DNA from 4 places in the Streptomyces sp. NBC_01166 genome. Region 2 is predicted to be linked to each of the others. Evidence: riboswitches for the same ligand, from Rfam matches in the RefSeq annotation. Region 2 holds a riboswitch; each other region holds the start of a gene.

Region 1 (7,754 bases), 1.6 Mb from region 2:
GACGCCGCGCAGTGCCTGGAGCAGCTCGGCGAGACGGCCGCCGCGCTCGCCGAGTACCGCGCCGTCCTCCCCTACTACGAGAACGGCTACGCGACGTCCTCCGGCCCCGGCCGGGCCTTCGACATCCGCCACCGGATCGGCCACCTCCTGCTCGGGATGGGCGACCACGCGGCGGGCCGCGCCCAGTTGCAGGCCCTGCTGTACGACACCGAGCGGGCCTACGGACCGCATCACCCACTCCCCACGGAGCTCCGCCGGCAACTGACCCACCACCAGGACGTACGCGGCTCGGTGTGAGGCGGCGGACGGCCGGAACGGGCCGGCGGAAGGGATTTCGGCCGTGACCCCACACTGACCGGTCCGGAAATCGTTGGTCGAAGCAGTGGCCCGAATCACGTCCACTGCCTAACATCGATCACCGCAAGGCTTTGTGCACTGATGCACAAACTCTCCCCGGGAGGCTCCTTTGCACCGCCGACGTCGCACCGCGCTCGCCCTTACCGCCGCAACGCTCGTCGCGGCGCCGCTCCTGACCGCCTGTGGCAGTGAGGCCCATCCCGGTGCCGCGGCCGTGGTCGGCGGCGACCGGATCGACGTGGCCACGGTCCAGGCGCAGGCGGCCGACGTGCGCACCGCGCAGCAGGACTCCGAACGGTCCCGGGAGCTGGTGACGAAGTCGGGCCAGCTGACCCGGGTCAAGCTGTCCGGCCTGATCTTCGGGCGGGTCCTGGACCGCGCCGCGAAGGACGCCGGGGTGAGCGTCAGCCGCAAGGAGATCCAGCAGATCCGCAGCGCCGCCGCCGAGCAGTCCGGCGGGGACGAGGGCGTGAAGACGCTGATGCTGGAGCAGCGCTGGGTGGCGCCCGGCCAGATCGAGGCGAGTCTGCGCCAGGAGGTCCAGCTCCAGAAGCTGGCCCAGGCGCTCGGCGCCGACCTGCAGAACCCCGCCGGGGTGCAGGCGGTCGGCGAGAGCCTCACCGAGGCGTCGAAGGCGCTGCACATCGACGTCAATCCGCGCTACGGCAGCTGGGACAACCAGAAGGTCCAGCTCAGCACGTACAAGGCTCCGTGGATCACCCAGGTCACGCCCGTCCAGGGGCAGGAGCCCGAGGCAGGCGCCTGATCCAGGGCCTCTCGTTCGGATCAGGCTGGTCTCGCGTGCCCCGGCACCGCTCGGTGATCCAGCCCGATCCAAATGAAAGACCCCGGTCCGACCGGAGGTAGGTTCGGGGTGTGAACGCTGAAGACCCCGGCCGTATCGTCCTGCTCACCGCCAGCCACCGGGTCGCCCCCGGTCTGCTGTCCTGGCCCGCCTGGCAGACGCTGCACGCGGCGGACCGCGTGCTGTGCGCCGAGCCCGGACATCCGCAGCTGCCGTATCTGCGGGAGGCGGGGGTGGCCGTGGAACACACCGCACCCTCGGCCGAGGAGCTGGTGGACGACTGTGCCGGCGGCCGGACCGTCGTGGTGCTGGTGGGCGGCGAGGGGAACCAGCCGCTCACCGACGGCCTGGCCCGGCTCGGCGGCTCGGGCCGGGTACAGATGCCGGACCTGGAACTGCTGCCCGGTTCGTACGACCTGCCCGGCGCGCGGCTCCTGGACCTGGTCCAGGTCATGGACCGGGTCCGGCTCGAATGCCCGTGGACCTCGCAGAAGACGCACGAGGGCCTCGCGAAGTACGCCATCGAGGAGGCGTACGAACTGGTCGAGGCCATCGAGGACGGCGACCGCGAGGAGCTGCGCGAGGAGCTCGGCGACGTCCTGCTCCAGGTCGTCTTCCACGCCCGGATCGCGCAGGAGGACCAGGAGGAGCCGTTCGGCATCGACGATGTCGCGGCCACGATCGTCGAGAAGCTGATCCACCGTCATCCGCATGTGTTCGGCGACGAGACCGCCGAGACCCCGGAGGACGTCCACGCGCACTGGCTCCGTACGAAGGCGATCGAGAAGCAGCGCGAGTCGGTCACCGACGGGGTGCCGCTCGGCCAGCCCGGCCTGGCGCTGGCCGCCAAGCTCGGCAGCAGGGTCCGGGCCGCGGGCCTCGACGCCGCACTCCCCGAGGGCGACGGGATCGGCTACCGGCTGCTCGCTCTCGCCGTGGAGGCCGAACAGGACGGCACCGACCCGGAGGCCGCCCTGCGGGCCGCCGCCCGCGCCTACCGGAACGCGATCCGGGCGGCTGAAGGTCTCGGAGCCGCTCCGGATGGCGTGGAGGAGTGAACGACAGCCCCGGGACGGCCCCCACGCCCGACGCAGCGCCCGAACTCTTCACCTGGGAGTTCGCCACCGACCCGTACCCCGCCTACGCCTGGCTCCGCGAGCACAGCCCCGTGCACCGCACGAAGCTGCCCAGCGGTGTCGAGGCCTGGCTGGTGACCCGCTACGCCGACGCCCGGCAGGCGCTCGCCGACACCCGGCTCTCCAAGAACCCCGCCCACCACGCGGGCTCCGCGAACGCCAAGGGGAAGACGGGCATCCCCGGGGAGCGCAAGGCGGAGCTGATGACGCACCTGCTGAACATCGACCCCCCGGACCACACCCGGCTGCGCCGGCTCGTGTCCAAGGCGTTCACTCCGCGCCGGGTCGCGGAGTTCGCGCCGCGCGTGCAGGAGCTGACGGACCGCCTCATCGACACCTTCATCGAGGAGGGGAAGGCGGACCTCATCCATGACTTCGCGTTCCCTCTGCCGATCTATGCGATCTGCGACCTGCTGGGCGTGCCCCGGGAGGACCAGGACGACTTCCGCGACTGGGCGGGCATGATGATCCGGCACGGCGGCGGACCGCGCGGCGGTGTGGCCAGGTCGGTCAAGAAGATGCGCGGCTATCTCGCCGAACTCATCCACCGCAAGAGGGAGAATCCCGGCGACGACCTGATCTCCGGGCTGATCCGGGCGAGCGACCACGGCGAGCACCTCAGCGAGAACGAGGCGGCGGCGATGGCGTTCATCCTGCTCTTCGCCGGCTTCGAGACGACCGTGAACCTCATCGGCAACGGCACCTACGCACTCCTGCGCAACCCGTCCCAGCGCGAGCGCCTGGAACGCTCGCTGGCGGCCGGGGAGACGGACCTGCTCGCCACGGGCATCGAGGAGCTGCTGCGCTACGACGGCCCGGTGGAGCTCGCGACATGGCGTTACGCCACCGAACCCGTGACGCTGGGAGGGCAGGACATCGCGGCGGGGGACCCGGTCCTCGTGGTGCTGGCCGCCGCCGACCGGGACCCGGAGCGGTTCCAGGATGCGGACACCCTGGATCTCGCGCGCAGTGACAATCAGCACCTCGGATACGGGCACGGCATCCACTACTGCCTGGGGGCGCCGCTGGCCCGGCTGGAGGGCCAGGTGGCGCTGGCGACCCTGCTGCGGCGCCTTCCCGACCTGCGGCTTGCCGCGGAACCTGCCGATTTGCGCTGGCGCGGCGGGCTCATCATGCGTGGACTGCGCACGCTTCCCGTCGAGTTCGGTCCGGGGCATCCGCCGGAAAAAAGTGACAGCCTGTCAACTCTGTGACTTTCACGTGATCTCCGCTGCATCGACTTGTGACACACGTTCGAGTACGGCTAGGTTCACCGTTCGACTCACCCGTCACACGTCAGTCACACGGAAGGCAATCCCATGGGCTCCGCGACCGGCAGACACCGTCGCCCTCGTCAGGCACCCGCCATCGTCGTCGCCGCAGGCGTCACCGGGTCGGCCATCGCCATCCCGCTGCTCAGCGCGGGCGGCGCGCAGGCCGCCGACGCGTCGACCTGGGACCGGGTCGCCGAGTGCGAGAGCGGTGGCATGTGGAGTGCCGACCTCGGCAACGGCTACTACGGCGGCCTGCAGCTCTCGGAGGACACCTGGTCGGCCTACGGTGGCACGGCGTACGCGGCGCGCGCCGACCTCGCCAGCCGCTCGCAGCAGATAGCGGTCGCGGAGAAGATCCTGGATGACAAGGGACCGCAGGCGTGGGCCAGCTGCTCGGTGATCTCCGGGCTCTCCCTGGACGAGGGGCTGCCCGGCGTCGACCCGGGCAGCGAGGAGTCCGCCGAGCCCTCGGCCGAGCCCTCGGATTCCGCGACGCCGTCCGAAACGCCTTCCTCCGACGCGACCGGCCCGGCGGACAGCTCGGACGACGCCGGCGGCCCGGACGACTCCGACGCGAAGGGCGAGGCGGGTCAGGACGCGTCGGACGGCAAGGCGGACGAGGGTGGCGACGACGGCACGACGCCGTCCGCGACTCCGTCCCCCGAGGCCTCCGGGACGTCCGGCGCCCCGAAGGACGACACGGCGACGGGTGGCAAGCACCGAGGCACGCCGGCCCCCGAGGCGAGCGCCAGGCCGGGCCAGGACGACGGGCGTGATTCCGGCCGTCACGCCTCGCGCGGTGAATCCGACGCGCGTCAGGGCGCGGAGGGGACGTACACCGTCCGCGAGGGCGACAACCTCTGGGCGATCGCCGACGCGCAGGAGCTTCCCGGCGGCTGGACCGCGCTCTACGCGGCCAACGAGGACGAGCTGGGCTCCGACCCGGACCTGATCCTTCCCGGCCAGACCCTGGACCTCGGGGCGGACGCGGCGGGCAGCCGGGCGGAGACCGCCGCCAACTGATCAAAAGCGTGAAAACACCCCGAAAGCGGGGGTAGTTCAGAGGCCTATGTCCACTTATGCGTAAGTGAGACATGGGTCTCTTTGCTTCAACTGGTGCGCGCTGTCCGCCCGCTCCGTCCATATTGGCTCCGACCTGCGAAAACGCTCCTCCGCGTGGAGCCGTTACGGGCTGATCACCCGTTATGTCCATCTTTGAATGTGGGGGTTGCGTGTGTTTACGGTCGGAGCCGCTCGCACCGCGGGCACCTTCGACCGTCACGCCGAATCCTGCCGTCGGCCGAAGGGAACCGACGCGTAAAGCGCCGTAGGCAGGAGCGGGGGACCCAGGTAAGCGCCGGACCCGGCCGTCGGAAGACGGGTGGAGACACGGCTAGGGGTGAAGTCGTCCGAAAGTGAGGGCGACCGGGCAACTCACAGGCCCGAACCCGACAGCTCACCTCGTAGGCGTCGGTGAGGAGAACCATGCTGCTTTCCAGCAAGGGCAAGCACCGCCGCCCGTCCAAGGCCGTCCGTGTCGCGACCCTCGCCGGTGTCGCCGGTGCCGCCGTCGCCGTGCCGCTGATGGGCGCGACCGGCGCCTCCGCCGCCTCCGTCGACACCTGGGACGCCGTCGCCCAGTGCGAGTCGGGTGGCAACTGGTCCATCAACACCGGCAACGGCTACTACGGCGGCCTGCAGTTCTCGCAGTCCAGCTGGGCGGCCGCCGGCGGCACCCAGTACGCCTCCCGCGCCGACCTGGCCACCAAGGACCAGCAGATAGCCGCCGCCGAGAAGCTCCTCGACCTTCAGGGTCCGGGCGCCTGGGCCTGCGCCGGCGCCGGTGGTCTGACGAACGACGGTGTGGACCCGGGTGTCGACACCGGCTCCGGCAAGAACGGCGACACGGCCCCGCAGGCCGCGCCCGAGCGCAAGGCCGAGCAGCCCACCACGCGCAGCGAGAAGCGCACGGTCCCCGAGAAGACCGTCACCACCCCCACCGGCGAGAAGGTCGAGAAGGGTGACGGCGAGTACAAGGTGAAGACCGGCGACACCCTCAGCAAGATCGCCGACGCGCAGAAGGTCAAGGGCGGCTGGCAGAAGCTGTTCAAGCTGAACGACGACATCGTCGACAAGGCCGACCTGATCTTCCCGGGTCAGCAGCTTCACCTGAAGTAGTCGGAACCCGAAGCAGTCGGTAGTAACCCGGGGTCTTCCTCCTGCCCCGGAGCCCGGCCCGGCGCGCAGACCCCCCGCGCGCCGGGCCGGGGCCGTGTCCGGACCCTCCGGCGGGGTGCGGACTCGGGCTCGCCGTAGGGGGTGCGTGTTCAACTGTTGTGGTTACTCGTCAGTAGAATTCTGCAGCTTTGCCCGGAATGCAGGCCCTTGGGTCCTTTTTCGTCCCAGGGGACGGGCGTACGGCCGACGGAGCGCGCCGAGCCGGTTAGGCTCGTGGCGCAAGGCCACAGTGACCCTGCACAACCAGTGTCAGATCCCAGAAGGAGATGCCTCGTGCCGTCCATCGACGTCGTCGTAGCCAGGGAAATCCTCGACTCCCGGGGCAACCCCACGGTCGAGGTCGAGGTTGGCCTCGACGACGGCAGCACGGGACGTGCTGCTGTTCCGTCCGGCGCCTCCACCGGTGCGTTCGAGGCCATTGAGCTTCGCGACGGTGACCCCAACCGCTACCAGGGCAAGGGCGTCGAGAAGGCCGTCCTCGCCGTGATCGAGCAGATCGGCCCGGAGCTCGTCGGTTACGACGCCACCGAGCAGCGCCTCATCGACCAGGCGATGTTCGACCTGGACGCGACCGAGAACAAGGGCTCCCTCGGCGCCAACGCCATCCTCGGTGTCTCGCTGGCCGTGGCGCACGCCGCGTCCGAGGCATCCGACCTCCCGCTGTTCCGCTACCTCGGCGGCCCGAACGCGCACCTGCTGCCCGTTCCGATGATGAACATCCTGAACGGCGGCTCGCACGCCGACTCCAACGTGGACATCCAGGAGTTCATGATCGCGCCGATCGGCGCCGAGTCCTTCTCCGAGGCCCTGCGCTGGGGTGCGGAGATCTACCACACCCTGAAGAAGGTCCTGAAGACCAAGGGCCTGTCCACCGGTCTCGGTGACGAGGGCGGCTTCGCCCCCAACCTCGAGTCCAACCGCGCCGCCCTCGACCTCATCCTCGAGGCCGTCAAGGAGGCCGGTTACGTCCCGGGCCGCGACATCGCGCTCGCGCTCGACGTCGCCGCGTCCGAGTTCTACAAGGACGGCGTCTACGAGTTCGAGGGCAAGTCCCGCTCGGCCGCCGAGATGACCGAGTACTACGAGGAGCTCGTCTCCGCGTACCCGCTGGTCTCCATCGAGGACCCGCTGTACGAGGACGACTGGGCGGGCTGGAAGGTCATCACCGACAAGCTCGGCTCCAAGGTGCAGATCGTCGGCGACGACCTGTTCGTCACCAACCCCGAGCGCCTCGCCCGCGGCATCGAGGAGGGCTCGGCCAACGCCCTGCTCGTCAAGGTCAACCAGATCGGTTCGCTGACCGAGACCCTGGACGCCGTGGAGCTGGCCCAGCGCAACGGCTTCAAGTGCATGATGTCCCACCGCTCCGGTGAGACCGAGGACGTCACCATCGCCGACCTCGCCGTCGCCGTGAACTGCGGCCAGATCAAGACCGGTGCCCCGGCCCGCTCGGACCGCGTCGCCAAGTACAACCAGCTGCTGCGCATCGAGGAGATCCTCGACGACGCCGCTGTGTACGCCGGACGTTCGGCGTTCCCGCGGTTCCGCTTCGAGGGCTGACAGCCCGAGTCCGGAGCACCAGCCTCCGTCCGTCCCCGCATCCGGTCCCGTACCGTGTGCGGGGACGGACGTGCGTAACGGGGAGGCGTGAGACATGGCCGGGAAGGACCGCGACCGGTTCTCCACCGCGACCAGGCTGCGACTGCTCGGTGAGCAGACGGCGGCCCGCGTCTACCGGTCCCAGAACCGCCGCCAGGCCCGCCGCTCCAGGCTCACCGGGCGGGCCGCGTTCCTGGCGCTGATCGTCTGCTCCCTGGTGGTCGCCCTCGCGTATCCCATGCGGCAGTACATCTCCCAGCGCGACCAGATCGCCGACCAGGAGAGGCTCTCGCGAGAGGCGCACCAGCGGACCGAGGAGCTGCGTGACGAGAAGGCGCGGCTCAA
Region 2 (7,754 bases):
AGAGGGCCAGCCGGACGGCGGGGTCGATGCCGGCGCTGCGGTACTGCGCGGCGGCGAACGAGCCGAGGGCGTCGCGCGCGGCGTTGAGACGCTCGGTCCTGCGGGCGGCCTCGTCCCGGAGGGCTTCGAGGGACTTCTCGGAGGCCGCCGCCTCCTCCTTCGCGCCGTTGTACTTCTCGGTGGCCACCTCGGCGTCGTGGTAGAGCCGGTCGACCTTGGCCTCGACCTGGGCCGGGGTGAGCTGGGGGTCGGCCTGGGCGGCGCCTTCGAGGGCGGTCGCGGTCGCGGCCCCGGCGAGGGCGAGGGTGGCTGCTGTGCGGGCAGCAGGCCCGGTGAACAGACGCTGCTTGGGCTTGCGGTGAGCGGCTTCTCGATGGGCGGCCACGAGGGTGGTGCGTCCTTCCGTTCGACTGCCCGTCGGTGGGTGCCGCGGGCCCGCCGGGGTCCGGCGGCGGGCCACCACAGGGGGGAGTGGCCCGCCGCCGGATTCCTGGCGGGGCGACCGGGGCCGCCCGGTACGGGGGCGGTGGTACAGAGCCGGTCACCTGGGAGGACGCTAAACCCGTCGCACAGGGAAGAGGTGTAATGACAGCTATTGCCCTCATATGCTGTTTCGTTTCCGTCGGTTGACCGGAAAAATCAACCGGAGTCCGGCAATCCGCGCAGGGTCCGGGGGAACTCATCAGTAAGTCGTACCTGGCCGAAGAGTGGTGATATGGCCGCGGTTAGGCTGCGGCCATGGACGTACTCATCAATGTCTTCGTGGCCCTGCACATCATCGGTATCGCCTCCCTGCTGGGCGGCTTCCTGACCCAGATGAAGGCCATGGGGGCAGGCACGGCGCGCTTCGTCCCGGCCATGCTGCACGGCGCGCTCACCATGCTCGTCACGGGTGTCGCCCTGGTCGGGCTCAACCAGGCCGACGACCAGAGCGTGAACAACGTCAAGATCGGCGTCAAGCTGCTGGTCCTGATCGTGATCCTGGCGCTCGTCTATGTGAAGCGGGACGAGGAGAAGGTGGACAAGGGTGCGTTCGCCGCCGTCGGCGGGCTGACGGTCGCCAACATCTTCATCGCCACGCTCTGGACCTGAGCGCGGGCGGGCGGGCCCGGGGCTGTGCCCCGGGCCCGCCCGCCGACGGCGCTCCCGCGCGTCAGGCGGGGCGCACGCTGCCGTAGATCGGCATGTAGTAGATCGACTCCTCGCGGACGTTCGCACCCGGCTTCGGCGCGTGGATCATCATGCCGTCGCCCTTGTAGATGCCGACGTGGCTGATGTCGTCGTAGAAGAAGACCAGGTCCCCCGGCTGCAGATCCGCCGTGGCCACCCGGGTGCCGACCTCGACCTGGTCCCAGGTGGTGCGGGGCAGATCGACGCCCGCCTCCTTCCAGGCCGCCTGGGTGAGCCCGGAGCAGTCGTACGAGGACGGGCCCGTCGCCCCCCAGACGTACGGCTTGCCGATCTGGGCGCGCGCGAAGGCCAGGACCTTCTCGGCCTTCGAGGCGTAGCCGCTGTCGGAGCCCGTGCCGCCGGTCTCCGTGCCGGTGCCGGTGCCCGAGCCGGCCTCCTCCTGCCCGGCCTCTTCCTCGGCGGCCTGCTCGGCCTTCTCCTTCGCGGCCTGCTGCCGGGCCAGCTCCTCGGCCTTGCGCTTGGCCTCGGCCTCCTTCTTGCGCTCCAGCTCCGCGAGCCGCGCCTTCTCCTCGGCGGTCAGTTTCGACAGCAGCGAGCGTGCCTCGGTGAGCTTCGTCTGCACCTGCTGCTTGCTGGTGCGCAGCGTGGCCTGCGACTCGGTGAGCGTCTCCAGGCTCTTCGTCGCCTCGACGCGCTTCGCCGCCGCCTCCTTCTGCTGCGTACGGAAGTCGGCGACCGCCTTCTGCTGCTGGCTGGTCATCCGGGCCATCAGCTGGTCCTGGTCGAAGTACGACTGCGGGTCGTCCGCGAGGAAGAACGTCGCCGTCGGGGCGATCGAGCCGCTGCGGTACTGCGCGGTGGCGTAGTTGCCCAGCTCCCGGCGCGTCTCGTTGAGCTTGTCGGCCCGCTTCGCCGCGGCCTCCAGCAGCGCGTCGACCTTGGAGCGCTGCCCGGCCGACGCGCTCTTCGCCTTGTTGTACTGCTGCGTCGCCGTGCCGGCCTGCCGGTAGAGGGCGTCGACCTTCTTCTGCACTTCCTCGATGCTGGGCTTGGGCTCGGCGGGGGCGGCCGTCGCGCTCTGCATGGAGAGCAGGGTGACGGAGGCGAGCGCCGCGGTCGTGAGACCGACGGCGGGGGTGGTGGTGCGCACCCGGGTGCGCGGCTTGCGATGCGACGCCAAGGCCGGCATCTCCTTCCGTGGACCGCCTACCGGGTTAGCTGTCGGGTTCGGGCGGAACGGAAGGCTGCCCTACGGTCCTGTGGAGACGGACCGATTCACCCCGGTGCTGCGTGTGGGTCCCCGGTTCCGGACACCCTTCGGGGGAGTACGGATTCGGCGGGGGCGCCCGTGCGGCGCGGTTCGCCTCAAGGGGGTACGGGGCACCCGTCGGAGCACGCTAGCCAACCCGTGGTGTCCCTGTGAAGGTTGATGTTCGATATGCCCGATACATTTTCGTGACCTTTTCCTGGCGTCGGTCCACGGGCCGGGGAACCGGCCTGGAATCTCACGTTCCGTGGGTGGATGATCTCGGTACGCACACGGTCCGGGGCGGCCCTTGTCGCCGATGCGGCCCGGGCTGTCGGTGCGGCCGCCTAGACTCGTGAGGCGATGAGCAGCCTCTTTGACGACAGTTTCCTGACCGGCCTCCAGCAAGCGGAGGACGGCCCCCCGCCGCCCCCTGAGGAGCACGCGCCCGAAGCGGTGCCGGAGGGCCTCTTCGAGGACGTCTTCGACGCGCCTCCGCCGCCGCGCGACGCCTACTACCGCGACGGCGCCCCGCGCCCCGTCATCGACTCCGCCGCGCTGCTCGAAGGGCTGAACACCGAGCAGCGTGCCGCCGTCGTGCACGCCGGGGCCCCGCTGCTCATCGTCGCGGGGGCCGGCTCGGGCAAGACCAGGGTGCTCACCCACCGGATCGCCCATCTTCTGGCCGAGCGCGGTGTGCACCCGGGGCAGATCCTCGCGATCACCTTCACCAACAAGGCCGCCGGCGAGATGAAGGAGCGCGTCGAGGACCTCGTCGGCCCGCGCGCCAACGCCATGTGGGTCATGACGTTCCACAGCGCCTGCGTGCGGATCCTGCGCCGCGAGTCGAAGCGCCTGGGCTTCACCTCGTCGTTCTCGATCTACGACGCCGCCGACTCCAAGCGGCTGATGGCGCTGGTCTGCCGCGATCTGGACCTCGACCCGAAGCGCTACCCGCCGAAGTCGTTCACGGCGAAGGTGTCGAACCTGAAGAACGAGCTGATCGACGAGGAGACGTTCGCCGGGCAGGCTGCCGACGGCTTCGAGAAGACGCTGGCGCAGGCCTACGCGCTCTACCAGGCGCGGCTCCGCGAGGCCAACGCCCTGGACTTCGACGACATCATCATGACGGCGGTGCACCTGCTCCAGGCGTTCCCCGACGTCGCCGAGCACTACCGCCGCCGCTTCCGGCACGTCCTCGTCGACGAGTACCAGGACACCAACCACGCCCAGTACACCCTGGTGCGCGAGCTGGTGGGCCCGGCCGGCGAGGACGACGCCCCGGGTGAGCTGTGCGTCGTCGGTGACGCGGACCAGTCGATCTACGCCTTCCGCGGCGCGACCATCCGCAACATCCTCCAGTTCGAGGAGGACTATCCGGACGCGACGACGATCATGCTGGAGCAGAACTACCGCTCCACGCAGACGATCCTCTCCGCGGCCAACGCCGTCATCGAGCGCAACGAGAGCCGCCGCCCCAAGAACCTCTGGACGAACGCCGGCGCCGGCACCAGGATCGCGGGCTACGTCGCTGACACCGAGCACGACGAGGCGCAGTTCGTCGCCGACGAGATCGACCGCCTGACGGACTCCGGGGACGCGAAGGCGGGCGACGTCGCCGTCTTCTACCGCACGAACGCCCAGTCCCGTGTCTTCGAAGAGATCTTCATCCGCGTCGGACTGCCCTACAAGGTCGTCGGCGGAGTGCGCTTCTACGAGCGCAAGGAGGTCAGGGACGTCCTGGCCTACCTCCGGGTGCTGTCCAACCCCGAGGACACCGTCCCGCTGCGCCGCATCCTCAATGTGCCCAAGCGGGGCATCGGCGACCGGGCCGAGGCGATGATCGACGCCCTGTCGATGCGGGAGAAGATCTCCTTCCCGCAGGCGCTGCGCCGGGTGGACGAGGCGTACGGCATGGCGGCCCGGTCCGCGAACGCCGTGAAGCGGTTCAACACGCTGATGGAGGAGCTCCGCACGATCGTGGAGTCCGGCGCGGGCCCGGCGGTCGTGGTGGAGGCCGTCATGGAGCGGACCGGCTATCTCGCCGAGCTCCAGGCGTCCACCGACCCGCAGGACGAGACCCGTATCGAGAACCTCCAGGAGCTCGCCTCCGTCGCTCTCGAATTCGAGCAGGAGCGGGCGGAGGAGGAGGGCGCGGGCACCCTCGCCGAGTTCCTGGAGAAGGTCGCGCTCGTCGCCGACGCCGACCAGATCCCCGACGAGGACGAGGACGGCTCCGGTGTCGTCACACTGATGACGCTGCACACCGCGAAGGGCCTCGAATTCCCCGTGGTGTTCCTGACGGGCATGGAGGACGGCGTCTTCCCGCACATGCGCGCGCTGGGACAGGTGAAGGAGCTGGAGGAGGAGCGCCGGCTCGCCTATGTGGGCATCACGCGCGCCCGTGAGCGCCTGTATCTGACCCGGGCGTCGATGCGGAGTGCGTGGGGACAGCCCTCGTACAACCCGCCGTCGCGGTTCCTGGAGGAGATCCCGGACCAGCACCTGGAGTGGAAGCGCAAGGGGCCGATGGCGGCTCCGGCGGGGCCGACGTCGGGCATCACGTCGTCGCTGTCCTCGTCCCGCTCGAAGTCCGGGCCGTCGGGGTTCGCGACCCGGCGCACCTCCGAGAAGCCGGTGGTCACGCTGGTGGTCGGGGACCGGGTCACGCACGACCAGTTCGGCCTGGGCACGGTGACCGCGGTCGAGGGGTTCGGCGACCAGGCGAAGGCGACGGTCGACTTCGGCGGCGAGCGGCCCAAGAAGCTGCTGCTGCGTTACGCGCCGGTCGAGAAGCTCTGACCCGGACTGGCCGTCACACGGGGGCAGCCCTCATGTGACGGCCGGACTCAGTTCGGGTTGATGCCGTGGCTGCGGAGCCAGGGCATGGGGTCGATCGCCGAGCCGCCGCCGGGGCGTACCTCGAAGTGCAGGTGCGGGCCGGTGGAGTTGCCGGAGTTCCCCGAGTAGGCGATGACGTCGCCCGCCTTGACCGAGCCGGAGCGGATCTTCGTGGTGCTGAGGTGGCAGTACCACGTCTCGGTGCCGTCGGCCGCGGTGACGATGGCCATGTTCCCGTAGGCGCTGTTCCACTGGGTGCGGACCGTGCCGTCGGTCGCCGCCATGACGGGGGTGCCGTAGGAGACGGGGAAGTCGATGCCCGTGTGGACGGACATCCAGTTCACACCGGCCTGGCCGTACATGGCGCTGAGGCCGTGCTGCTTCACGGGCAGCATGAACTTGGGACGCGCGGCCTCGCGGCGCGCGGCCTCCTCCTCGCGCTTCTTCTTCTCGGCGGCCTGACGCTCCTTCAGGTCGATGCGCTCCTGGGTGCGGCTGGCGCGATCGGCGAAGTTCTCGGCGTCGGCGCTGAGGTTGGCGAGCTGGGTGTCCAGCTTGTTGTTGGCCACGGCCGGCTTGACCGTGTCGGCGGCCGCCATGGACGCGGTCTCGTCCTTCGTCTCCTCGCCTCCGCCGACACCGCTCACCGAGGCCGCGGCGATGCCCGCGACGCTCATGACGCAGGCGGAGGGGACGGCGACGGTGAGGAGCGCGGAGCGCTTCGCGGGGGTACGGCGCCGGCCCCGGCCACCGCGCGGGGCGGCGGAACGGCCCCCGGGGCGGGCGGACGCGGCCACGGACGCGGACTCCGCGGTCACGTCGACGACGTCCGACAGCGGCTCGGGCTCACCGTGGGCTTCGAGCGCCTCGGCGTACGGGTCGGTCTGCACGAACCCGTCCTCAGCGGTTCCGGCGTGGTCGTGGGAGCCGGGGGAGTCGTGCGTCTCCTGTGCGCCGTGGAGGTCGTGGGCGCCGACGCCGTCGTGGGAGGCGAACTCGGCGGTCTCGTACGGCTCGTAGGGCGCCGACCGGTGTTCGTACGAGGGATACGACGTCTGTTCGGGTGCGTACGCGGGGTCCTCGGGCGTGGCGCCGGTGTTCCATGCGGTGGCGTCGAAGGTGCCGGTGTCCGGCGTCGCGTAGCTCTCGTAACCCGTGGTCTCGAAGGCGGGCACGCTGTACGTGCCGGTCGCGTAGGCCGTGGTGTCGAACGTCGTGGTGGGGAAGGCACCGGTGTCGCCCGTCTCCCACTGGCCGGCCTGGCCGGTGTGGTCCCAGCCCGTGGTGTCCCACTGGCCCGTCGCGTCGGGGGCGGCGGCCTGGGCCGGGATTCCGGCCTCGGGCATCCAGGTGGCCGTCGTGTCGTAGCCCTGGGACGCCTGCGGGGGGTGGGCCTGGGCGTCATAGGCGTCGTACGAGGCTTGCTGATGCGCTCCGGTGTCCCACTGGCCGCTGTCGTAACCGCCGCCGTAGCCGCCGTCGTACGCCGGGGCGTAGTCGCCGTCGTACGTCGTCCCGTGGCTGTTGTCGTGCTGACCCGGCAGGGTCCCGAAGAGCGGGTCGGTGTCGAAGCTGCCGGTGGACTGGCTGTCGTATCCGGCATACCCGGCGTGGGGGTGCTGGTCGTTCACCAACTTCTCTCTCGCCTCGGCAGCAGGACCTGTTCCGGGGTCCGATGGGGGGATCCCAGGGTGAGCAGTGGCCGCGACTGTACCCGGCGGTAGGTGAAGACGACAATCTTCGGCGGCTTTCAGCCCCTCAGGAAACGGGCAATCGGCCGCCTTTCGGTGGACCGTAGAGGCAGCCTTGGCTCTATGTTCGACGATTGTTCTATTCGGCGGGGGCGTGTGGGGGGCCTGAGGCGGAGATCAGGCGACGGAGGTGGCTCCCGGAGCGGCTCCCGGAGCTCCGAGTGACGCACCGTCGGACTCGAGCGCCTGACGGATCGCTGACGCGACCGCGGGGTGGACCGGCAGGGCGAGATGGCCGATTCCCGTGACGCGCACATTCACCGCGTCGAGGTCGGGGTGCTCGACGCATGCCGTCTCGACGGGCAGCATCACCCGGTCCAGATCGCTCCAGAAGCTGATGAAGCGTGTCCGGCAGCCCGGGGCGGGGCGACGCAGCTCCTCGATGAGATCCGATCCGCTGCGCATCTGGCGGACGATGGGGTGCGCGCCTGCCAGCGGGGCGGCGGCGGTGCCGCTGTGGGGTGTACCGAGGGTGACGAGTGTGCGGACCCGCCGGTCCCCGCCGAGCCGCTGCACGTAGTACCGCGCGATCAGGCCGCCGAGGCTGTGGCCGACGATGTCGATCTCGCGGTGCCCGGTGCGGGCGCAGATCTCCTCCACATGGCGGTCGAGCAGCTCGGCCGCCGTGCGGATGTCGCAGGTCAGCGGTGAGTAGTTGAGTGACTCCAGATGGTGCCAGCCGTGCCGGGCCAGGGAGCGGCGGAGCAGGACGAACACGGAGCGGTTGTCGATGAAGCCGTGCAGGAGCACGACGGGCGGGCGGGTGTCGGCCGCAGAGGGCAGTG
Region 3 (7,754 bases), 1.2 Mb from region 2:
TGACCCGGTCGGTGGTGCTCGGCACGGCTCCGGGAGCCTGACGGCTCCACGGCGTGCCTGAGCACCGGGCCGGCCGTCCGGCCCGGTGCTCAGGCATGCCCCGAAGAGGTCAGGCCTCTTCGAAGTAAGCGTCCAGCGCCTCGTCGAGCTCCGCCGTCCACCCCTTGAGGTCGCCCCGGGATCCGGCCTCGACCTCGGCGTTGAACCACCGGCGGCTCGACAGGTGGACCGTCACGGTGAACCGGCGCCCGAAGCGGCCGGTCTTGACCTCGACCGCACCGATCTCGGCCCAGTCGAACTCCGCCTCCTGGTCGTCGAGGCGGAAGCGAACGCCGTCCGCGTCCACCCTGATGGATCCGCGCCGGTCGCTGACCTCGAAGACGGGGCCGTCCTCATCGACGGCGCTCCTGCCGGCGGGCACGGGCTCGGCCTCCGGGGCCGTCCCGCCGGCCGGGGCCTCGTCGTCACCCCCGGCCGTGTCGTCGGAGGCCTTGTCGTCCACGGCGGCGTCCTCGGGGGCGGCCGCGGACTCGTCCGGGGCCCCGTCGGCGAGCGCGTCCGCAGTCCCGGTCTCCCGGGTCTCCTGGGCCTCCTCGGGCTCCTGGGGCGCCGCCTTCTCCGCCTCCGTCCGCGCGGGGACAGGGGCCGTCAGGCCAGGGATGTACGCCGGGTCTGTCCCTGCGGCGAACTCGGGCTTGGTGTTCGAATCTATGCGCTGCTCCACGGCGGGCAGTATGGACGACGAACCTGTACGAAACCAGTCACCCGCACCCCGCCCGGCCTGTCGGCGACACCTCGGCCGTCGTGATGCCGACGGCGCGGGGGCCTCCGGAGCCGATCGGCCCGCCGAAAACGGACGACGGGTGGTGCGGGTTCCGCCGAACCCGCACCACCCGTCACTACTGTCCCTCTGTCACACGCCCGTGCGGCAGCGGTCCCGCCTGGGCGAGGCTCAGTAGGCCCCGAAGACGTTGTCGATGGAGCCGTACCTGTCCGCGGCGTAGTTGCACGCGGCCGTGATGTTGGCGACCGGGTCGTAGCTGTCCATCGACGTACCGGGCACGTGGTAGGCCTGGAAGGTCGGGTCGATGACCTGGAGCAGACCCTTGGACGGCACGCCGTTGATCGCGTTGATGTCCCAGTTGTTGATGGCCTGGGGGTTGCCCGCGGACTCGCGGATGATGTTCCGGTGGATGCCCTCGTAGCTGCCGGGGATGCCGTGCTCGGCCATGACGGCGAGCGACTCCTTGATCCAGCCGTCGAGGTCGTTCGTGTACGAGACCGGCTCGGCGGCCGGAGCGGCCTCGGCGGCGGCAGGTGCGCCTTCCGCGGCGGTGGGGGTGCTCGTGCGCTCCGACCGGTCGGCGCGGTCGGCGCCCTCAGAGGCACGGTCGGACGAGGCGGAGGCCTTGGATTCGGCCTTCCCACCCTTGTCCGCCGACTTGTTCTCGGCCTTGCCGCCGATGGTCAGCTTCAGACCGGGGTGAATCAGGTCGGGGTTTCCGCCGACAGCCTTCTCGTTGTTCTCGTACAGGGCCTTCCAGCCACCGTTCACGGAATGCTCGCGTGCGATCTTCGCAAGGGTGTCACCCAAGATCACGGAATAGGTGGTGGACTTGGACTTCTGCGCGGCAATTCCCTTGCCGGACGCGGCAGTCGACGTCGCAGCCTTTTCCACGGCGGCCGGCTGGGCCGGGGCCGCGAAGGCTCCGGTCGCACCGATCACAGGGAGGGCCAGGACGGCTCCGCCCGTGCTCACGGCGATGATGCCGCGGGTGAGCGAACTGGTCCTGGAACGACGGTGCTTACCGTTTTCGGGCATGCTGAATTCCTCTCCGTCGCCTGCGAAGTGAGCTGTCGGGTTCGGGCTGGAGATGCCCGGCCGCATGCGAATGCGACTTCACCCCGAGCCGCTCCGGAAACCGGATCGGCGCTTACTTGGGTCCCCCGCTCCTGCCGTACGAGAAGTGGTCGGGTAACCGGACGGCGGCAGGATTCGGCGTTCCGCCCGGAGTGATGGTGACCGTAGGCGAGAAATAGGGAAAGGAACAAGCCTGGCGCGATGATCACAATTCATTCGCAAGATCAATTCTCGGGAATTCATGTAATCCACCCCACATCGCGTCGCCCATTTCTCTTGGCGCAGAAGGGAACCGACTACCGCACCCCTGCGTCCGGGACCCATGAAGTGACCCTGGTCACGGAGTCCGATTCGGGCGTTTTGCGCCCGCGCGAAGGCCCCAGGTCACACGAAATGGCCTTTTATGGATTACAGGATTAATTCCAAAAAACTACCTCAAATCGGGCATACGACTCACAGCTGAGGCTCAGGCGCATACCGAGGGCGCCCGCGTGGAACCGATCCGCCTATGACTGAAAGCCCTCTCGCCTCGGCGCCCCGGATCACCGTCCTGCCCGTCCAGCCCGGCCATCCCCCCTTCCGGATCGTGGAGATCGACGGAGAGGTGATCGGGAGTGCGACGGCGATGACGGATGTGCTGATCGCCGCCGCGGCGGCCGGCATTCCGGTCCACGACCTCGACGACCCGGCCGTCATCCGCTGGGTGGGCGGCGGCAAGCTCACCTGGAGGCCGCACTGAGACGGGGCGGGCGGGGGGCGTCGACTCAGGCGCCCGGCGGAAGCCCGCAGGTCGCGCAACGGACCTGAGAAGGATTCGCAGATGCGAGGCTGACTTCATGAGTACCTTGCAAATGCAAGCCGTTGAGCCATATCGTGCAGCACATGCAGACCTATACCATTGGGCAGGCGGCACGTCTTCTCGGCGTGAGCCCGGACACCGCCCGCCGCTGGGCGGACGCGGGCCGGGTAGCGACCCATCGCGACGAGGGCGGGCGCCGCCTCATCGACGGCCGTGATCTGGCCGCGTTCTCGATCGAGGTCGGTCAGGCCTCCCCCGGCGAGGAAGAGGTCCCCTACACCTCGGCCCGCAACGCCTTCCCCGGCATCGTCACCGCGGTGAAGCTGGGCGACGTAGCGGCACAGGTCGAGATCCAGGCCGGCCCGCACCGCCTCGTCTCGCTGCTCACCCGGGAAGCCGTGGAGGAACTGGGACTCGAGGTCGGCATGCAGGCCACGGCCCGCGTGAAGTCGACCAGCGTGCACATCGACCGCACCTGACGCGGCATCTGCCGTCCGGGTACGGCGGCATGCCCAGGAGGTGCCGGCCCGGGTGGTGCGAGGGTGACCGTAGCCGGGAGTCTGTCAGCCCATCAGTCCGGCGGCGAGTGTCGCCCCCAGTTCCCAGCACGCTTCCGTGTCGGCCTTGCCCGGCTCACCGGTGACAGTCACGGCGTCGGCCGTACGCCGCCATCCGAGGCCCGTGGTGATCGTCTCGATGCCCCGTACGGCGCCGGTGACGTCGTTGCCGCCGTGCACGTAGTAGCCGAAGGGCCGGCCCTTCGTCCCGTCCAGGCACGGGTAGTAGACCTGGTCGAAGAAGTGTTTCAAGGCGCCGGACATGTACCCGAGGTTCGCCGGGGTGCCGAGGAGGTAGCCGTCGGCCGCGAGCACGTCGGAGGCCGTGGCGGAGAGCGCCGCCCGTCGCACGACCCGGACGCCTTCGATGTCCTCCGTCGTCGCGCCGGAGAGCACCGCCTCGAACAGCGCCTGGCAGTTGGGCGAGGGGGTGTGATGCACGATCAGCAGAGTGGCCACGCCTTGAACCTACCCGCTCACCGATTCCCGCGCCCCCGTCGAGGGACGCGGGTCCGCGGGGCGCGGACGTCCTCTCAGCCGGCGGCGCGGAAGCCGCGCAGCCGGAGGCTGTTGCCGACGACGAAGACCGACGAGAACGCCATGGCCGCACCGGCGATCATGGGGTTGAGCAGGCCGGCGGCGGCGAGCGGGAGGGCCGCCACGTTGTAGGCGAAGGCCCAGAACAGGTTCGAGCGGATCGTGCCCAGCGTCCTGCGGGAGAGCCGGATCGCGTCGGCGGCCACCCGCAGGTCCCCGCGTACGAGAGTCAGGTCGCCGGCCTCGATGGCGGCGTCCGTGCCCGTCCCCATGGACAGGCCCAGGTCCGCCTGGGCGAGCGCGGCCGCGTCGTTGACCCCGTCGCCGACCATGGCGACGCTGCGTCCCTCCGCCTGGAGCCTCTTGACGACCTCGACCTTGTCCTGCGGCATCACCTCGGCGATGACCTCGTCGATGCCGACCTCGGCCGCGACGGCTGTGGCGACCGCCTTGTTGTCACCGGTCAGCAGGACGGGGGTCAGCCCGAGGCCGCGCAGCCGCCGGACCGCTTCGGCGCTGGTCTCCTTGACGGCGTCGGCGACTTCCAGGACCGCACGCGCCTCGCCGTCCCAGGCCACCGCGATCACGGTCCGCCCGTCCTGCTCGGCCAGGTCCTTGGCCTTCCTGAGCTCCTCGGGAAGTTCGATCGACCAGTCGGCCAGCAGCTTCTCCCGGCCGACGAGGACCGCACGGCCCTCGACGACGCCCTGCACACCGAGGCCGGGGACGTTGGTGAAGCCCTCGGGCGTGGGCAGCGCGCCCACGGTCCCGGCGGCGCCCTCGGCGACGGCCCGGGCGATCGGGTGTTCGGAGGAGTGCTCCAGTGCGCCCCCGAGGCGCAGCACTTCGGCCTCGTCCGTGGAGGCGGCCGCGTGGACCTTCAGCAGCGTCATGCGGCCCGTGGTGACGGTGCCCGTCTTGTCGAGGAGGATCGTGTCGGCCCTGCGGGTGTTCTCCAGGACCTCCGGTCCCTTGATCAGGATGCCGAGCTGGGCCCCGCGGCCGGTGCCGACGAGCAGGGCGGTGGGTGTGGCCAGGCCCAGTGCGCAGGGGCAGGCGATGATCAGTACGGATACGGCCGCCGTGAAGGCCGCGGTGAGTGCCGCACCCGAGCCGAGCCAGAAACCGAGCGTGGCGAGCGCCAGCCCGATGACGACCGGCACGAAGACCGCGGAGATCCTGTCGGCAAGGCGCTGCGCGGAGGCCTTGCCGCTCTGGGCCTCTTCCACGAGCGTGGCCATCCGGGCCAGCTGGGTGTCGGCGCCGACCCTGGTGGCCTCGACGACCAGGCGGCCGCCGGCGTTGAGGGTCGCCCCGGTGACGGAGTCACCTGTGGAGACCTCGACGGGCACCGACTCGCCGGTCAGCATCGAGACGTCGACCGCCGAGGAGCCCTCGACGACGGTCCCGTCCGTGGCGATCTTCTCGCCGGGGCGGACCAGGAAGCGGTCCCCCACGTGCAGACCGGCCGTGGGCAGGGTGATCTCACGGCCCTCGCGCAGCACGGTGACTTCCTTTGCGCCCAGCTCCATGAGCGCCTTGAGGGCGGCGCCCGCCTTGCGCTTCGAGCGGGCCTCGAAATACCGGCCGGCCAGGATGAAGGCCGTCACTCCGGCGGCGGCCTCCAGGTAGATGTTCCCCGCTCCGTCGCCGCGGCTGATCGTGAATTCGAATGGATGCGTCATGCCCGGCATCCCGGCGGTTCCGAAGAAGAGCGCCCACAGCGACCAGAGGAACGCCGCCGATGTGCCGACCGAGATCAGGGTGTCCATGGTGGCCGCACCGTGACGGGCGTTGGTCCAGGCCGCACGGTGGAAGGGCCAGGCCGCGTAGGTGACGACCGGGGCGGCCAGCGTGAGGGAGAGCCACTGCCAGTACTCGAACTGGAGGGCCGGGATCATCGCCATCGCGACGACCGGCGCGGCGAGCAGCACCGCGGTGACGAGCCGCTGGCGCAAGGACCGCAGCTCGCCGTCGGCGCGCTCGTCCTCGCCCCGGCCGGCGGCGGGCTCGCCGGAGCCGCCGGGCTCGGGGAGGGGTGGGGCCGGGCGCCGGGCTGTGTAGCCGGTGGCCTCGACCGTGGCGATCAGGTCGTCGACCGAGACGTCCCCGGCGAAGTCGACTCTGGCCTTCTCCGTGGCGTAGTTGACCGTGGCCTCGACCCCCTCCATGCGGTTGAGCTTCTTCTCGATCCGCGCCGCGCACGAGGCGCAGGTCATGCCGCCGATGGCGAGCTCGACCCGGTCGGCGCCGGTAGTGGCTGAAGTCATTTACTGCTCCTCGTCCGAACGGAACCCAGTATACCCCTCACGGGTATCTTTCCCGTCGGTCAGGTATACCCCCCACCCGTATGCATCGCAAGCCTCATCAGCATCACTTGCAGATACCCCCCACGGGTATATGGTCTGAGTCGTCGGACCGTCGCGAGCCCTCCACGCAGAAGGCAACAGGAGCAGTCATGAATCCCGCCGCGAAGATCACCGCGTTCACCGCCGCTCTGGCCGCGTCGTTCGGCGCCGCATACGGCATCGGAGCCGTCACGGACCCGGGTGCCGGCACCACCGAGCCTTCCAGCCGCACGGAGAGTGCGGCGCCACACTCCGAGGGCAGCCGCACCGGGCCTCCGGCCGGGGGCCTCCAGATCTCCGAGGGCGGTTACACGCTCGACCTGAGGACCCCACGCGTGAAGGCGGACCGGCGCAGCGAGCTGCGCTTCGCCGTTCTCGACCGGTCGGGCGGTCCGGTCACCGACTTCCAGCGTGAGCACGACAGGGAGATGCATCTGATCCTCGCCTCCCGCGACCTGGCGACCTACCGCCACCTGCACCCCACGCGGGCGGCCGACGGTACGTGGAGCACCCCCGTGGAGCTGCCCGCGGCCGGCGACTACCGGGTCTTCGCAGATTTCACGCCGGCCGACAGGAACGCCGTGGACCTGACCCTGGGTGCAGATCTGGCCGTGTCCGGGACGCACAAGGAGGCGGAGCTCCCGAAGCCCGCTCCGACGACCGAGGTCGACGGGTACACGGTCTCCCTGAACGGCACCCTGCGCCCCGGCGTGCCGGAGCACCTCACCTTCACGGTGCGGAAGGACGGCCGGCCCGTCACCGACCTGCAGCCCTATCTCGGCGCGTACGGGCATCTCGTCGCCCTGCGCGCGGGCGACCTCGCCTATCTCCACGTGCACCCCGACGGGGAGCCCGGCGACGGTTCCACGGAAGCCGGACCGGAGGTCGCGTTCACCGCGACGGCGCCCGGTTCCGCCGCCTACCGGCTGTTCCTGGACTTCAAGCACGACGGCACGGTCCGGACGGCGGCCTTCACCGTCCCGTCCCGGGCCGGGGCGGACACCCCCCGTCCGGCGACCCCTTCGGACGGGCACGACGACAGCACCACGGACGGGGGCCACGGCCACTGACGTGCGGAGGCTGCCGGTGCGGCTTCCCGGTCCCTCTCAGAGCTCCAGGTTCCCCAGCCACGCGTCCTGCCCGTCGGCCAGGGACCGCCGCAGCGGCAGGGCCTCGAACCGGCAGGCGAAGGTGAGGCCGGCGTCCACGCCGTCACCCCGCACCCGGTGGACCCACGCGTCGGGCGAGCCCTCCGGTGCCCGCAGCAGGAAGAACGTGGTCCGGCGCGGCTGCCGCGTCTGCGGGTGCGGGCTCCCGTCGACGGCAATCGGCCGGATCACGTCGGCGGTCAGCAGGCCGGTCTCCTCGGCGACCTCCCGCAGAACGGCGTCGGACAGCTCCTCGCCCGGCTCGACTCCCCCGGCGGGAACCTGGGTTCCGGCGTCAGCCATGCCGACGTGGTCGAACACCAGGAGCTCCGCGCTCTCGCGACGCCGGATCACATACGCGGCGACACGGATTCTCGGCGTGCTCATCCCCACTCCCCTCCCTCTCGGCCGACGGCGAGTCCCGCTACAGCGACGTGAGCCGGGCCAGCGTCTGCTCCAGTTCCTCGCGGAGCGTGCGGCCTGCCGCGTCGCCGTCCCCCCGCG
Region 4 (7,754 bases), 1.1 Mb from region 2:
CGAAGCGACCGGCTCCCCGCCGACGGCGGCCTCAACCGCCTCGGCCACGAGGGCCGGGTAGTAGCCGCTGCGCTCGATCGCCGCGCGCAGCCCCTGGGTCGTCGTACCGGTCTTTGCCATGGGAACCATCCTACGGGGGGCCGGTGACTGCCGGGGACGCTGTGCGGGGTCCGTGGGCGTTCAGTAGCTGGGGAGCCGACGGGGGCCGAGGTCGCTGCGGGCGGGGGGCGGGGCGAGCCGGACGCTCGCTCCGAGCACCGTCAGGCCGTGCGTGGCGACGACGACGGGTTCCAGGGCGACCGAGACCACCTCGGGGTGGTCGTCGACCAGCCGGGACACCCGCAGCAGGAGCTCTTCGAGCGCCGCGGTGTCCGCCGGAGCGGCACCACGCCAGCCGAACAGGACCGGAGCCGCCTTGATGGAGCGGATCAGCTCCGCCGCGTCGCGGTCGGTGGCGGGGACGAGACGGTGAGCCGTGTCGCCCAGGAGCTCGGAGGGTGCGCCGGCCAGGCCGAAGGAGAGGACGGCACCGGCGGCAGCGTCGATGGCCGCCCTGACGACGGTGTCGACACCCCTGGGCGCCATGGCCTGGACGACGGGCCTGAGTTCGGCGGGCGTGCCCAGCAGATCGGTCAGTTCGTCGTACGCCCGGCGCAGCGCGTCCTCGCCGGCGAGATCGAGCCGGACACCACCGAGGTCGGCGCGGTGCCGGAGATGGGGGGCGGTGGTCTTGAGGGCCACCGGGTAGCCGATCTTCTCGGCGGCGGCGACGGCTGCCTCCCGATCGGGGGCGGGGAGCGCCGGCCGTACCGTGACGCCGTAGCGCGCGAGCAGCTCACGGGCCTCGTCATGGGTCAGCGGACGGCCGCGCGGGTCGGGGCTCGGACCGAGCAGCGTCTCGATCAGCGCGGCGGTCCCGTGCTCGTCGATGGTGTCGTCCAGGAATTCGGGCACCCTGCCGGGGGCGGCCGCCTGGCGCCGCCACTGCGCGTACCTCACCGCCTCGGCGAGCGCGCGTACGGCTCGCTCGGCGGCGGGGTAGGCGGGGATGCGCCCGGCGGAGGAGCCGCCCGCACTCGTGTCGGTCGCGGTCGGCGCTGCTGCGCCCGCCTCCGCCCGGGGGGCGGGGGCGGGCGGGCTCGGGGCTGCCGCGGGGCCGGCCGGCCGCCGGGTCCCGCGCGGGGCGGCCGTGCTCGCGGCGGCGGCGAGGGCCTGCGCCAGTCCGCCCATCTCCACGTGCACCACGGCCACGGGCTTGGCGGGGCCGTCGGCCGCCGCCTCGCGCAGGGCGGCGGCCAGGACCTCGCCGTCACCGGTCTCCGCCTCGCCGTTCTCCCCCACCCAGGGGATCGCGGTCACGATCACGGCGTCGCACGTCCGGTCGGCGAGGGCCTCGGCCAGCGCGTCACGGAAGTCCTGCGGGCTCGCCACCGTGGTGAGGTCGCGGGGCGGGCGTGGGCGGAGCCCTTCCGCCATGCAGGCGTCGTAGGTGAGGAGGCCGAGCGACTCCGAGTTGCCCAGGATCGCCACGCGGGGGCCGTCCGGCAGGGGCTGGCCGGCGAGGAGGATGCCGACGTCGACCATCTCCGTCACGGTGTCGACGCGGATCACGCCCGCCTGACGCATCAGCGCGGAGACCGTCGCGTCGGGGATACGGCTGACGGGCACCGCGTGGCCCGGCGGATTGGACCCGCTGTGCCGGGCGCCCTTCACCACGACCACCGGCTTCACGGCGGCCGTCCGGCGGGCGAGCCGGGTGAACTTGCGCGGGTTGCCCAGTGATTCGAGGTACAGCAGGGCGACATCGGTGTCCTGGTCCTCGTACCAGTACTGGAGGAAGTCGTTGCCGGAGACATCGGCGCGGTTGCCCGCGGAGATGAAGGCCGACAGCCCGGCGCCCCTGCGGTGCAGACCGGACAGGACGGCGATGCCGATGGCGCCCGACTGGGTGAAGAGCCCGATGCGCCCGGCCTTGGGCGACTCGGGGGCGAGGGAGGCGTTGAGGCGGACCGTGCCGGACGTGTTGATGATGCCGAACGCGTTCGGGCCGATGATCCGCATGCCGTAGGAGCGTGCCTGCCGGACCAGTTCCCGCTGCCGTTCCCGGCCTTCGGTGCCTCGCTCGGCGTAACCGGCGGAGAGGACCACGAGTCCCTGGACGCCGTTCTCGCCGCAGTCGGCCACGACCTCGGGCACCCGGTCGGCCGGAACGGCGACGACCGCGAGATCGACCCGCTCGCCGATCTCGCCCACCGAGCGGTGCGCGGGCACCCCGTCGACCGTTCCCGTACCGGCGGCGAAGGAGGTGTTCACGGCGTACGTGCGCCCGGTGAAGCCCGAGCCCAGGAGGTTGCGCAGGACGGTCCGGCCCACACCGCCGGGCGCGCGGCCGACGCCGATGACCGCGACGGAACCGGGGGCCAGCAGGCGCTGCACGGAGCGCGCCTCGGCCCGCTGCTCACGGGCGCGCTGGACGGCGAGGGACTCGGCCGTGGGTTCCAGATCGAGGGTGAGGTGGACGGAACCGTCCTCGAAGCTGCGCTGCTGGGTGAAGCCGGCGTCCCGGAACACCTTGATCATCTTGTTGTTGGCGGGCAGCACCTCTGCGGCGAAACGGCGGATCCCCCGCTCCCTGGCCACCGCCGCGATGTGTTCGAGGAGGGCGGACGCCACGCCGCGGCCCTGGTGGGCGTCCTGCACGAGGAAGGCGACCTCCGCCTCGTCGGCGGGGGCCGAGGCGGGCCTGCCCTGCTCGTTGATCCGGTCGAAGCGGACGGTGGCGATGAACTCGCCGCCGATCGTGACGGCCAGTCCCACCCGGTCGACGTAGTCGTGATGGGTGAAGCGGTGCACGTCTCGGGCGGAGAGACGCGGATACGGGGCGAAGAAGCGGTAGTACTTCGATTCGTCGGACACCTGCTCGTAGAAGCTGACCAGCCGCTCGGCGTCGTCCGTGGTGATGGGCCTGATCCGCGCGGTGCCACCGTCGCGGAGCACCACGTCCGCCTCCCAGTGGTCGGGGTACGCGTGATGCGGACTCTGCTCCGGAGTGGGCTCCATGGGCAAAGCCTACGGCTCGTGGCACCGGTAGCGGCGGGATCCGGGCAAGGGCACGCTGGGGGTGCCGGCGGACGGCGGACAGGCCGGTGACGGTGCCGGGCACGGCAGCGCGCACTGCATGAGAGACTGGTCTAGACAACCCATTGTTACGTGAAGGGCAGAACCATGGCTGAGCGCCGCGTCAACGTCGGTTGGGCCGAGGGCCTGCACGCCCGCCCCGCTTCCATCTTCGTCCGTGCCGCCACGGCCTCCGGCGTCCCCGTGACGATCTCCAAGGCCGACGGCAACCCGGTGAACGCCGCCTCCATGCTCGCGGTGCTCGGCCTGGGCGCCCAGGGCGGCGAGGAGATCGTGCTCGCATCCGAGGCGGACAACGCCGAGGCCGCCCTGGACCGTCTGGCCAAGCTGGTCGCCGAGGGGCTCGAGGAGCTCCCGGAGACCGTCTGATTCCGGTCACTTCGAACCGGAATTTTTTCTGCGGAAAAGCCGCGGCACCCCCGACCGGGAGCCGCGGCTTTCCTGTTTCCCGAAGCGGAGCGGGCAGAGCTCCGGAAAGCATGGATCAGGGCAGCAAAAAGAAAGCCCTCCGATAATTACTCTCTTTGTATACGGCGCAATTGTTAATGACGGACTCCCGCGATGTTTACGGGGTGTTGCGAAGTCCTCACCCGGGCCTGGCCGGGCGCGTGCCCAGGCGCGCGCCGCAGCCGGTGGGCCGCTGTCGCCCGCTCGGCGTGCTGGACGGCGAGCGCCCTGGCCCGCTCGGTGTCACGGCGGGCAACGGCGTCGACCAGAGCGCCGTGCTCGGCCCAGGAGTCCGCGGGGCGGACCGGCTGCTCGACCGCGTACATCCAGGCGATCTTGTGCCGGAGCTGGGTGAGCAGCGCGATCAGCGCGGGGCTCCCCGAGGCCTGCGCCAGCGTCTCGTGGAACCAGCCCCCGAGGGAGCGCAGGTCCTCCCCCTCGCCCCGGCGCACCCGCTCCTGGCCCAGTCTGACCAGACCGCGGAGCACCTTGAGATGCGCCTCGGTGCGGCGCTGCGCCGCACGTGCGGCCCCGAGGGGCTCCAGGAGCATACGTATCTCCAGGAGATCGGCCGCCTCCTGCTCGGTGGGCTCGGCGACACAGGCACCCGCATGCCGGCGGGTGACGACGAACCCTTCGGACTCCAGGGTGCGCAGCGCCTCGCGTACGGGGACGCGGGAGACGCCGTAGCGACGCGCGAGCACCTCTTCGGTGAGGCGGCTGCCGCGTTCGAAGACACCGGAGACGATGTCGTCACGGATTGCCGTGCATACCGAATGCGCGGGAATGCGCATGTCCGAACCTCCGCCTTAATCCCCGCGAAACGCGGCCGATCGACGCCTGTTCTGTGACTCTATTGCAACCGGCCGGAATTTCCGATGGCGGGGTGGAATCCATGGATATCTTTTGGCCAGGGAGCACTTCCGCGGGGCTTCGGCACGCGTCGCCCCGGGACACGGCGAAGGCCCCGGCGGTGCCGGGGCCTTCGTCGGAGATCGCGGTGCGGCGCGGGGTCAGACCTGGACGCCGTGGGCGCGGAGGTAGGCGACGGGGTCCATGTCCGAGCCGTACTCGGGGGTGGTCCGGGCCTCGAAGTGAAGGTGCGGCCCGGTGGAGTTGCCGGTCGAGCCGGAGAGACCGATCTGCTCGCCGGAGCCGACGCTCTGGCCGACGGAGACGCCGATCGAGGAGAGGTGGCCGTACTGGGTGTACGTGCCGTCCTTCATCCTGAGCACGATGTTGTTGCCGTAGGCGCCGCCCCAGCCGGCCTCGACGACCGTACCGGCGCCGACCGCGACGACGGAGGTGCCGGACGCGGCCTGGAAGTCCACGCCGGAGTGGGAGCCGGAGGACCAGAGCGCGCCACCGGACTTGTAACCGGTGGTGACGTGGGAACCGGCGACGGGGAGGTGGAAGGCGTTGAGCCGGGCGCGCTCGGCGGCGCGGGCGGCGCGCGCCTTCTCCTCACGGGCCTCCTTGGCGCGGGCTTCCGCCTTGCGCTTGGCCTCGGCCTTCGCCTTCGCTTCGGCCGCGGCCTTCGCGGCGACGTCGGCCTGGTGCTTCTGGGCCTTCGCCTGAGCCTCGATCTGGGCGGCGAGGGTGGTGTCGAGGGCGACCGTCTGGGTCAGGCCGGTGCCGCCCGCGGCGACCTCGGAGTCCGCGGCGAGGGCCGGGGAGGCCGTGGCACCGAGTACGCCGGTGGTGGCCAGGGCGGCGACGCCGGCGACCTTGGCGCTCTTGCGCGTCAGGCGGCTCGGGGCACGGTGCTTCCCGGTGGCACGGATGAACGCCATGGAGGGGCTGGTCCTTTCCTTCCTTCTCGCCTACCGGGTTAGCTGACGGGTTCGGAGCAGGAAGGTCTCCTACGGCCCCCTGCGCCTCCGACGAGGTACAGGGATCCGATTCACCCCAGGGACTACATGGGTCCCCGGCTCCCCAGGCTCGCGCCTGACGGGGACTCGGCGATGGCTGTCCGGCGCCGCGGGCGCGGCAGTCGTCCGGCGGACAGCCGCGCCGACGCTAGATCGGGGGACTTTCCCCCGCCAAACGGAAAGGGCCTTTTGTCGCACATCCCACAGGATGTATCGCAATCTTCTCCGCAATACGGACACATGACAGAACCCCGGCGGGAGTGCAGCCGCCGGGGTCCGTCATGTCCGGTTCTGTCAGCCGCTGACGACCGACACCTCACCGATACCGAGCGCCTCCACGGGCTCCTTGATCTGAGCGGCGTCCCCGACCAGGACGGTGACCAACCGGTCGACCGGGAACGCGTTGACCACGGCGGCGGTCGCCTCGACCGTGCCGGTGTCGGCCAGGCGTGCGTACAGCTTCGCCTGGTAGTCGTCCGGGAGGTGCTGCTCCACCTGGTCGGCCAGGGTGCCCGCGACGGACGCCGCCGTCTCGTACTTGAGCGGGGCGACGCCCACGAGGTTCTGCACGGCGGTCTCCCGCTCGGCGTCGGTGAGCCCCTCGGCCGCGAGGGTGCGCAGGACCTTCCAGAGGTCGTCCAGCGCGGGCCCGGTGGACTCGGTGTCGACGGAGCCGCTGATGGCGAGCATCGCGGCACCCGCCGCCCCGGACGAGGAGTCGGGCGCCGTCGAGCGCAGCACCTGTCCGAAGGCCCGGACGCCGTAGGTGTAGCCCTTCTCCTCACGCAGCACACGGTCCAGCCGGGAGGTCAGGGTGCCTCCCAGGCAGTACGTGCCGAGGACCTGGGCGGGCCACACGCTGTCGTGCCGGTCCGCGCCGATCCGGCCGATCAGCAGCTGCGTCTGCACGGCTCCCGGGCGGTCCACGATGACCACACGGCCGGTGTCGTCCGCGGTGATCGGGGGCACGGGCCGGGCCTGGCCCGCATTGCCCGACCAGTCGCCGACGGTGTCGGAGAGCAGCGCGTCCAGGTCCACGTCGGTGAGGTCGCCGACGACGACCGCCGTCGCCGTGGACGGGCGGACATGGGCGTCGTAGAAGGCGCGTACGGCGGCGGCGTCGATCCGCCGGACCGTCTCCTCGGTGCCCTGGCGCGGGCGCGACATCCGTGCGGTGGCGGGGAAGAGCTCCTTGGAGAGCTGCTTGGCCGCGCGCCGGGCCGGGTTGGCCTGCTCGTGCGGGATCTCGTCGAGGCGGTTGCCCACCAGGCGCTCGATCTCGCTCTCCGCGAAGGCCGGGGCCCGCAGGGCCTCCGCGACCAGGCCGAGGGCCTTGGTCAGCCGGGAGACCGGTACCTCCAGGGAGACGCGGACACCCGGGTGGTCCGCGTGGGCGTCCAGCGTGGCGCCGCACCGCTCCAGCTCGGCGGCGAACTCCTCCGCGGAGTGCTTGTCCGTGCCCTCGGACAGCGCGCGCGCCATGATCGTGGCCACACCGTCCAGGCCCTCGGGCTCCGCGTCCAGCGGGGCGTCGAGGAAGATCTCCACGGCGACGACCTGCTGGCCGGGCCGGTGGCAGCGCAGCACGGTCAGCCCGTTGGGCAGGGCGCCGCGCTCGGGCGCGGGGAAGGCCCAGGGCCTGGCCTCGCCGGCGGTCGGCTGCGGGTGGTACTCCATCGCTACTCCAGTCACGGCGGCGTCGGTCACTTGTCGGCCCCTTCGGGCGCGTCGGTGCCCTCGGTCTCGTCGGCCGGTTCGACCGGCTCATAGACCAGGACCGCACGGTTGTCGGGGCGCAGGTGCGCCCGGGCGGCTGCCTTGACCTCGTCGGCCGTCACGTCGAGCACACGGCCCACCGCGGTCAGGGCGAGCTGCGGGTCGCCGAACAGGACCGCGTACCGGCACAGTTCGTCCGCGCGGCCGGCGACCGTGCCGAGACGGTCGAGCCACTCGCGCTCCAACTGCGCCTGGGCGCGCTCCATCTCCTCCGGCGTGGGGCCCTCCTCGGCGAAGCGGGCCAGCTCCTCGTCGACGGCCGCCTCGATCTGCGGCACCTCGACGCCACCGGACGTCTTGACGTCCAGCCAGCCGAGCGACGGCGCGCCGGCCAGCCTGAGCAGCCCGAATCCCGCGGCCACCGCCGTACGGTCGCGGCGCACCAGCCGGTTGTGCAGACGGGACGACTCGCCGCCGCCGAGCACGGTCAGCGCCAGGTCCGCGGCGTCGCACTCCCGGGTGCCGTCGTGCGGCAGCCGGTAGGCGGCCATCAGCGCACGCGCGGGGACCTCCTCCTGGACC

What was found. Region 2 has a riboswitch for cyclic di-AMP ahead of OG379_RS23775 (NlpC/P60 family protein). Riboswitches for the same ligand answer to the same signal wherever they lie in the genome.
Positions count from the first base shown of each region.
Region 1: it holds a riboswitch for cyclic di-AMP, as region 2 does, so the genes downstream of both, OG379_RS16225 (transglycosylase family protein) here and OG379_RS23775 (NlpC/P60 family protein) in region 2, are expected to answer to the same signal.
Region 3: it holds a riboswitch for cyclic di-AMP, as region 2 does, so the genes downstream of both, OG379_RS29190 (transglycosylase SLT domain-containing protein) here and OG379_RS23775 (NlpC/P60 family protein) in region 2, are expected to answer to the same signal.
Region 4: it holds a riboswitch for cyclic di-AMP, as region 2 does, so the genes downstream of both, OG379_RS28750 (M23 family metallopeptidase) here and OG379_RS23775 (NlpC/P60 family protein) in region 2, are expected to answer to the same signal.

Region 1 is NZ_CP108613.1:3,542,728-3,550,481, reverse strand. Features, by position in the region: gene OG379_RS16250 (protein kinase domain-containing protein) at 1-297, shown strand, start outside; gene OG379_RS16245 (SurA N-terminal domain-containing protein) at 467-1,123, shown strand; gene OG379_RS16240 (nucleoside triphosphate pyrophosphohydrolase) at 1,234-2,220, shown strand; gene OG379_RS16235 (cytochrome P450) at 2,217-3,512, shown strand; gene OG379_RS16230 (transglycosylase family protein) at 3,618-4,595, shown strand; cyclic di-AMP (ydaO/yuaA leader) riboswitch at 4,886-5,057, shown strand; gene OG379_RS16225 (transglycosylase family protein) at 5,058-5,750, shown strand; gene eno (phosphopyruvate hydratase) at 6,084-7,370, shown strand; gene OG379_RS16215 (septum formation initiator family protein) at 7,465-7,754, shown strand, end outside.
Region 2 is NZ_CP108613.1:5,129,909-5,137,662, forward strand. Features, by position in the region: gene OG379_RS23765 (NlpC/P60 family protein) at 1-385, opposite strand, end outside; gene OG379_RS23770 (hypothetical protein) at 739-1,092, shown strand; gene OG379_RS23775 (NlpC/P60 family protein) at 1,154-2,320, opposite strand; cyclic di-AMP (ydaO/yuaA leader) riboswitch at 2,319-2,480, opposite strand; gene pcrA (DNA helicase PcrA) at 2,741-5,179, shown strand; gene OG379_RS23785 (M23 family metallopeptidase) at 5,227-6,849, opposite strand; gene OG379_RS23790 (esterase/lipase family protein) at 7,087-7,754, opposite strand, start outside.
Region 3 is NZ_CP108613.1:6,336,182-6,343,935, reverse strand. Features, by position in the region: gene OG379_RS29200 (SIS domain-containing protein) at 1-41, shown strand, start outside; gene OG379_RS29195 (hypothetical protein) at 110-724, opposite strand; gene OG379_RS29190 (transglycosylase SLT domain-containing protein) at 953-1,822, opposite strand; cyclic di-AMP (ydaO/yuaA leader) riboswitch at 1,827-2,012, opposite strand; gene OG379_RS29185 (hypothetical protein) at 2,370-2,600, shown strand; gene OG379_RS29180 (helix-turn-helix transcriptional regulator) at 2,744-3,139, shown strand; gene OG379_RS29175 (flavodoxin family protein) at 3,224-3,676, opposite strand; gene OG379_RS29170 (heavy metal translocating P-type ATPase) at 3,751-6,024, opposite strand; gene OG379_RS29165 (hypothetical protein) at 6,213-7,172, shown strand; gene OG379_RS29160 (NUDIX domain-containing protein) at 7,209-7,637, opposite strand; gene OG379_RS29155 (FadR/GntR family transcriptional regulator) at 7,675-7,754, opposite strand, start outside.
Region 4 is NZ_CP108613.1:6,237,274-6,245,027, reverse strand. Features, by position in the region: gene OG379_RS28770 (DUF5998 family protein) at 1-120, opposite strand, end outside; gene OG379_RS28765 (GNAT family N-acetyltransferase) at 181-3,060, opposite strand; gene OG379_RS28760 (HPr family phosphocarrier protein) at 3,226-3,507, shown strand; gene OG379_RS28755 (GntR family transcriptional regulator) at 3,681-4,379, opposite strand; gene OG379_RS28750 (M23 family metallopeptidase) at 4,599-5,378, opposite strand; cyclic di-AMP (ydaO/yuaA leader) riboswitch at 5,391-5,559, opposite strand; gene OG379_RS28745 (M16 family metallopeptidase) at 5,751-7,133, opposite strand; gene OG379_RS28740 (pitrilysin family protein) at 7,160-7,754, opposite strand, start outside.